One region of the Nonomuraea sp. NPDC049655 genome, then DNA from elsewhere that is predicted to be linked to it. Evidence: riboswitches for the same ligand, from Rfam matches in the RefSeq annotation. Region 1 holds a riboswitch; the other holds the start of a gene.
The links. A riboswitch is a leader RNA that binds a small molecule or an ion and turns the genes downstream of it on or off. The one in region 1 is predicted to bind cobalamin.
Positions count from the first base shown of each region.

Region 1 (3,588 bases):
GAGGCGACCATCATGGCGTCGCACAACACCGGCGCGCCGCCGCGCAGCGCCTCCCTGGCCCGCGCGACCACCTGCGGCGACCAGGCCAGGTCGGTGACGAGGTCGGTCATGCCGCACGCGTGGATCATGCGCACCGCCACCTGGGCGACCTCGGGCGGCAGGCCCGTGAGGTCGGTCTCGGCGCGGATGGTCGCGAACGAGCGCCGGTAGATCTCGGCTCCGTCGCGGATGTAGTCGCTCACTCCTGGCGTTCCTCGTATCCGTTGATGGTTGCGATCAGCTGGCGGACCGGGCCGCGTGGCAGGCCGCAGCGCCGCTCGCAACCGGCCCAGTGGACGGGCGTGGCGGGTGCGCGGCCGAGGCCCCGCACCCATTGCCGGGCATCGGCCCGCACGTCGGCGAGCGCCTTCGCGCAGCCGGGACGGCCGGTGCAGGCGGTCACCCCGGCCCAGGGAGAGTCCGGGTCGGTGGCGAGCCCGGCGGCGGCGAGCGCCCGCTCGGTCCGGTCCGCCTCGCCGGGGGAGAGGTCCGGCAGGACGACGGTCCGCCAGGGTGTCAGGCGCACCGGCCGTCCGAGGTCCGCGAGGGCTGCGGCCTGGTCGGACGTCAGGCGGCCGAGCGGCACGAGCGCCTCGATCGCCACCCGGCCGTCCCGCTGGGCGATCCTGCCCGCGGACGGGCGGCGTGCGGCGTTCGCGGCATCCGCGGCATCCGCGGCATCCGAGGCGTTCGCGGCGTTCGCGGCGTCAGGGGCGTCGATCAGGCTTGGTTCGCCGGCGCGCAGGCGGGTGGCGATTCTGGCGGGGCCGTCCGGGAGGTCGCGGATGCGCCAGGCGCGCGGGCCGTCGGGGGACAGCTCGTCCAGGAACGCCTCGGCGGCGTCGATCATGAGCGGGACGGCCGCGTCCGGGGCGACGGTCAGCCCCGTGTCGGCGCCGGCGAGCAGCAGCCGTCCGGTCGCCACGTAGGTGACGTCCGCGCCGAGCCCGGCGACGTCCCGCGTGCCGTCGTCCAGGGCGAACAGGAACCGTCCCGGCAGCGCGGCCAGCCGGGGCCGCGCGCACAGCGCCCGGTCCAGGGCGTCCGCCATCGCCGGCACGTCCAGCAGCCCGTCGGGACCGCGCCCGCCCAGCGGCGAGGCCAGGATGTTGCGCACCCGCTCGTGCGCGGGCGACGGCAGCAGCCCGGCCGCCGCGATCCGCCCGGCGAAGACCTCCGGCGCGCGCAGCCCCCGCACCTGGACGTTCGCCCGCGACGTCAGCTCGATCACGCCCGATCCCAGCTCGGCCGCGCACCCGGCGAGCACGCGGAGCTGCGCGGCCGACACCGCGCCGCCGGGCAGGCGCACGCGGGCGAGCGGGCCGTCGGCGGCCTCGTGCACCTGGAGCGCCCCCGGACAGGCATCGGGACGCGTACGTCCGGAAGATTCACCTACGGGCACGAAGGGATCGTAACGCCACTTCTGGGACGGGTCGCTCCTGTCGTAAGCTTCGGCGTAGACGATGGCAATGGGAGGAAGCCGGTGTGAATCCGGCGCGGTCCCGCCACTGTGACCGGGGAGCGAACCCCACCACGAGGCCACTGTCCGGCGACGGGCGGGAAGGCCGGGGTGAGCGTCGATCCGGGAGCCAGGAGACTCCTGCCGTCGTGTCACCCGCGACCGGGGCGAGGACCCCGAGGGAGGAATGCGCCGTGCCTGGCGACAGCCGTACCGTTCTGCTGCTCTCCACCTCCGACACCGACCTGCTGAGCGCTCGCGCCTGCGGGGCGGGCTACCGCCTGGGCAATCCCGCCCGGCTGACCGCCGAGGACGTCCCCGGCCTGACGGAGGGGACCGACCTCGTCGTGGTGCGCCTGCTGGGCGGGCGGCGGGCCTGGCCGGAAGGGCTCGACGCGCTGCTGGCCGGGCCGCGCCCGGTGGTGGTGCTGGGCGGGGAGCAGGCTCCCGACGCCGAGCTGATGGAGCTGTCCACGGTCAGCGGCGGGGTGTGCGCCGAGGCGCACGCCTACCTGGCCCACGGCGGCCCGGCGAACCTGGCCGAGCTGCACGCGTTCCTGTCCGACACCGTCCTGCTGACCGGGCACGGGTTCGAGCCGCCCGTCCCCGCTCCCACCTGGGGACGGCTGGACCGCCCTGCCAGGACCACCGGCGGTCCCGTGGTGGGGGTGCTCTACTACCGGGCCCACCACATGGCCGGCAACACCGCGTTCGTCGAGGCGTTGTGCGACGCCGTCGAGGACGCGGGCGGGCAGGCGCTGCCGGTCTTCTGCTCGTCCCTGCGCGCGGCCGAGCCGGAGCTGCTGGACACGCTGCGCGCGGCGGACGCCCTGGTCGTCACGGTGCTGGCGGCGGGCGGCTCCCGTCCGGCCACCGCGGGGGCGGGCGGCGACGACGAGGCCTGGGACGTCGGCGCGCTGGCGGAGCTGGACGTGCCGATCCTGCAAGGACTCTGCCTGACCACCACCCGGCAGGCATGGGAGGAGAACGACGACGGGCTGTCGCCGCTGGACGCCGCCTCCCAGGTCGCGATCCCGGAGTTCGACGGGCGGATCATCACGGTGCCGTTCTCGTTCAAGGAAATCGACCCCGACGGGCTGACCGTCTACGCCGCCGACCCCGAGCGGGCCGCCCGGGTGGCGGGCATCGCGGTGCGCCACGGCCTGCTGCGGCACACCCCTCCCGCAGAGCGGCGGCTGGTGGTGATGTTGTCGGCGTACCCGACCAAGCACTCCCGCGTCGGCAACGCGGTCGGGCTGGACACCCCCGCGAGCACCGTCCGGCTGCTGGCCCGTCTCGCCGAGGCGGGTTACGACCTGGGCGACGGCTTCCCCGGCGTGGCCGACCAGGACGGCGACGCGCTCGTGCACGCGCTGATCGCCGCCGGCGGCCAGGACCAGGACTGGCTGACCGAGGAGCACCTGGCGGGCAACCCGGTGCGCATCTCCGCCGCCTCCTACGAGCAGTGGTACCGGACGCTGCCCGCGGCCCTGCGCGAGGAGATGGAACGCCACTGGGGGCCGCCGCCCGGAGAGCTGTTCGTGCACGAGGGCGACAGCGGGACCGACATCGTGCTGGCCGCGCTGCGGGCCGGGAACCTGGTGGTGATGGTGCAGCCGCCGCGCGGCTTCGGGGAGAACCCGATCGCCATCTACCATGACCCCGACCTGCCGCCCAGCCACCACTACCTGGCCGCCTACCGCTGGCTGTCGGCCGAGTTCGGCGCGCACGCGATGGTGCACGTCGGCAAGCACGGCAACCTGGAGTGGCTGCCCGGCAAGTCGGCGGGGATGTCGGCCGCGTGCGGCACCGACGCCGCCATCGGCGACCTGCCGCTGGTCTACCCCTTCCTCGTCAACGACCCGGGGGAGGGCACGCAGGCCAAGCGGCGCGCGCACGCCGTGCTGGTGGACCACCTGGTGCCGCCGATGGCGCGCGCCGACACCTACGGCGACATCGCCCGGCTGGAGCAGCTCCTGGACGAGCACGCCACGATCGCCGCCATGGACCCCGCCAAGCTGCCCGCGATCCGGGCGCAGATCTGGACGCTGATCCAGGCCGCCCGGCTCGACCACGACCTCGGGCTGGCC
Region 1 covers NZ_JBITLS010000009.1:147,550-151,137, forward strand. The annotation lists gene ACIBQ6_RS28275 (precorrin-8X methylmutase) at 1-242, opposite strand, end outside; gene cobG (precorrin-3B synthase) at 239-1,441, opposite strand; cobalamin riboswitch at 1,452-1,662, shown strand; gene cobN (cobaltochelatase subunit CobN) at 1,693-3,588, shown strand, end outside.

Region 2 (3,588 bases), on a different contig from region 1:
CTCCTCGAACCCCTCGCCCCACAGGTCGGGCAGCTCGGGGACCTCGTCGGGGTCGAACAGCGACCAGGTGCCGTCGGCCTCGACCCGGCGCATGAACTCGTCGGGGATCCAGTTGGCCAGGTTGAGGTTGTGGGTGCGGCGGGCGTCCTCGCCGGTGTTGTCGCGCAGTTCCAGGAACTCCTCGACGTCCGGGTGCCAGGGCTCCAGGTAGACGCAGGCCGCGCCCTTGCGCCGGCCGCCCTGGTTGACGGCGGCCACGGACGCGTCGAGCGTGCGCAGCCACGGGACGATGCCGTTGGAGTGCCCGTTCGTGCCGCGGATCAGCGCGCCCCTGGAGCGCACCCGCGACCAGGAGATGCCGATCCCGCCGGCGAACTTCGACAGCTGCGCCACCTGGGCGTAACGGTCGTAGATGGAGCCGATCTCGTCACGGGGCGAGTCGACCAGATAGCAGGAGGACATCTGGGTGTGCCGGGTGCCGGAGTTGAACAGCGTCGGCGAGCTGGGCAGATAGGCCAGCGACGACATGAGCCGGTAGAAGCCGACCGCCTCGGCGGGCGTCTCGGCCAGCCCGCAGGCCACGCGCAGCAGCCAGTACTGCGGCGTCTCCACCACCAGCCGGGTGGACGGGTGGCGCAGCAGGTAACGGTCATAGACCGTGCGCAGCCCGAAGTACTCGAACCGCAGGTCGGCGGTGACGTCGATGGCGTCGTCGAGCTTGCGGGCGTTGGCGTTGACGAACTCGGCGGTCTCGTCGCCGATGAGCCCCTCGGCGTGGCCCAGCCGGATCGCCTGGCTGAAGGAGGCCACGCCCTGCCCGCGGACCTCCTTGTCGATGTAGCCCGACAGCAGCCGCGCGGCCAGGCGCGAGTACTGCGGCTCCTCGCCGATCATCTCGGCGGCCGTCTGGATGGACAGCCGGTCCAGCTCGGCGGTGGTGGCCCCGTCGTAGAGGCCGCTGATCGTCTTGGTGGCCACCCGCATCGGGTCGATGTCCGTCAGATCGGTCGCCCAGTGCTCCACCGCACGTACGATCTTGTTGACGTCGACCGGCTCCGCAGTGCCGTTGCGCTTGCGCACCTGCATCTGGACGCGCCGCGGCGCGGACCTGTCGGCGTCCGCCCGCGCCGTCCCGGCCAGGTCCGTCATCGGGTCCCCTGTGACCGTCACTGCGCTCTCCCCTCGTGAACTCGGTCAGTGGCCGAGAACGCGCGCAGGAGGCGGACGGCGAGGCGCCACAGCCCTCTCGCCGGTGCCGTCCACCGTCCCGCGCGGCCTCGGACCAGCCGCGCGCGCATGATCGCGCGCGGCGCGCCGGCAGGTCTTCGGACTCATGGGCATGCTGTCGCTGCCTACTGGCCGTCGCTTCCCGGGCCTTCGGCCCAGTGCGTCTGACGGCGGTCGTTCCCACTCACCGCTGCGGGGCAGTCCCGGATTCCCACCGGGTTCCCTCTTGCCTCGGCCGCCCTGGCGGGGCGGCCGAACCGGCTGCGGGAGACACCATATATAGGGCGGATCAAAAAGTCACACCCAACATCTCGTGTTGCGAAGAACCCCCGCTCCGATCCGGCCACCCGCCGCGGAGCCGCTCCCCGCGGGCCTCACGGGCGGACCGGCATGTGATCGAGGTCATAGACCGGCCCTGCCCGGTTTTCGCTACCTTAGGTATCGATACTTCAAGTAGCGAAAACCTGAGGAGACCACCATGAGCGAGACCTCCACCGGCCGCCGTCCGGTCACGCCGGACTGGGACACCGTCACCCCCGCCGAACTGGCCGCCTACGTCGAGGCGGAGAACCGGCTGCGCGCCTCCGTCGAGGCACAGGCGATCACCGGCCGGCCGGATCCCGGCGCCGCCGTCGACTGGCGGACGGTGGCGCTGCCCGGCCGCGACATCCGCGTCCGGGTCCACCGGCCCCGAGCGGCCGAGCCGGGGGACGTCCTGCCGCTCGTGCTGCACGTGCACGGCGGCGGCTTCGTCGGCACGGCGCCGCAGAGCGACTGGGTCAACAGCCACCTCGCCGCCCACCTGCCCGCCGTCGTCGTCTCGGTGGACCACCGCCTGCTCGACTGGCACACGCCGCTGGCCGCCGCCGCCGACGACGGCTGGGACGTGCTCCGGCACGTGCTGGAGCACGCCGCGCAGTGGGGCGTCGACCCGGCGCGGGCCGTCCTGTTCGGCGAGAGCTGCGGCGGGCTGATCTGCGCCCTGGCGGCGATCAGGGCCCGCGACGCCGGTCTGCCCCTGAAGGCCCAGGTGCTGGTCAATCCCGCCGTGGAGGTGGCCGGGACGATGTTCGGCCACCCGTCGATGATCCAGTACGCCGACACCCCGACGCTCAGCGTGCCGGTGCTGCGGCTGTTCCACCGGCTCGCCGTGCCCGAGGGGACGGACGCCCGCGCGCTCTCCCCGCTGCACGCCGGCGACCTGGGCGGGCTGGCCCCGGCGCTCGTGGCGGTGCCGACCCACGACCCGATCGCCGACCACGGCCGCCGCTACGCCGAGGCGCTGCAGGCCGCCGGCACCCCCGCCCGCCTGGCCGAGTACCCCGAGGCCGGGCACGCCTTCCTCAGCATGCCGGTGCTGGCCCCCCAGGCCGAGGACGCGCGGGCGGACATCCTGAGCTTCCTCCGCGACGCCCTCACCGCGTAACCCGCGACCGGAGCGGCCAGGCGAGGACGGGCCGGCCCCTCGCGCGGGGACACCGACCGGTGGATCTTCAAGGGCTCGACCGGCGGAGCTCTAGGCGACCGTGCTCTCCGCCTGCTGGCATCACCAGCGTTACGAGCTCCTGGACATCGAGATCGGGCTCGCCCTGCCCGGGACCTACGGCGACGACGACGTCGAGGAGATCGTCGGGATGGCCTTCAGGAACGTCGACCCGTACGACAAGGCGGCGGCCTGGGGGTGAGCCGCCGCCGGCGCGGTCAGCGCCCGGCGTCCCGGGCGACGATGCCGTGCGCCAGCCGGGCCAGGGCGGCGGTGATCTGCTCGGGGGTGAGCCCGCGCCTGCGCTGCTCGGCGTAGACGTCGGGGCCCAGCGGGGCGAGGAGGATGTCGGCCAGCGCCTCGGTCTCCGGGACGCCCGCCTCGGCCAGCAGCACCCGCACGTGCGCCCGCCAGAACCCGTAGGCGCCCGTGGCGTAGCGCAACGCGCCCTGCTCGGCGCCCAGGACGAGCGAGATGTGCTCGTCCAGCAGGTCGACCATCGCGGTGTAGAAGGCGGCGAGCCGGTCGGCGGGGGGCGCGCCGGGGCCGAGCGGCGGGTCGCCGCGCAGCAGGCGTTCCTGCAGCTCGCGCTCGTGCTCGTCCAGCAGGGCCTGCGCGATCGAGACGGTGTCGGGATAGCGGCGGTAGAGCGTGCCCCGCCCGACGCCGGCGGCCTTGGCGATGTCGTCCATGGTCACGCCGCGCGGGTCGCGGGTGGCGAACAGCTCGGCCGCGGCGGCGAGCACCTTGGCGCGGTTGCGGGCGGCGTCGGCGCGCTCACGCGGGCGGCCCGCCTCCGCCACGGGACGCCCGGTCAGCAACTCGGTACGGGACTCCATGGCGGCGACTCTAACCCACCCCGACATAAGTGGACAACG
Region 2 covers NZ_JBITLS010000013.1:289,575-293,162, forward strand. The annotation lists gene ACIBQ6_RS37160 (ribonucleoside-diphosphate reductase subunit alpha) at 1-1,170, opposite strand, end outside; cobalamin riboswitch at 1,299-1,504, opposite strand; gene ACIBQ6_RS37165 (alpha/beta hydrolase) at 1,706-2,653, shown strand; gene ACIBQ6_RS37170 (hypothetical protein) at 2,754-2,912, shown strand; gene ACIBQ6_RS37175 (TetR/AcrR family transcriptional regulator) at 2,929-3,549, opposite strand.
Region 2: linked by a shared signal. The riboswitch ahead of ACIBQ6_RS37160 (ribonucleoside-diphosphate reductase subunit alpha) and the one ahead of cobN (cobaltochelatase subunit CobN) in region 1 are both predicted to bind cobalamin.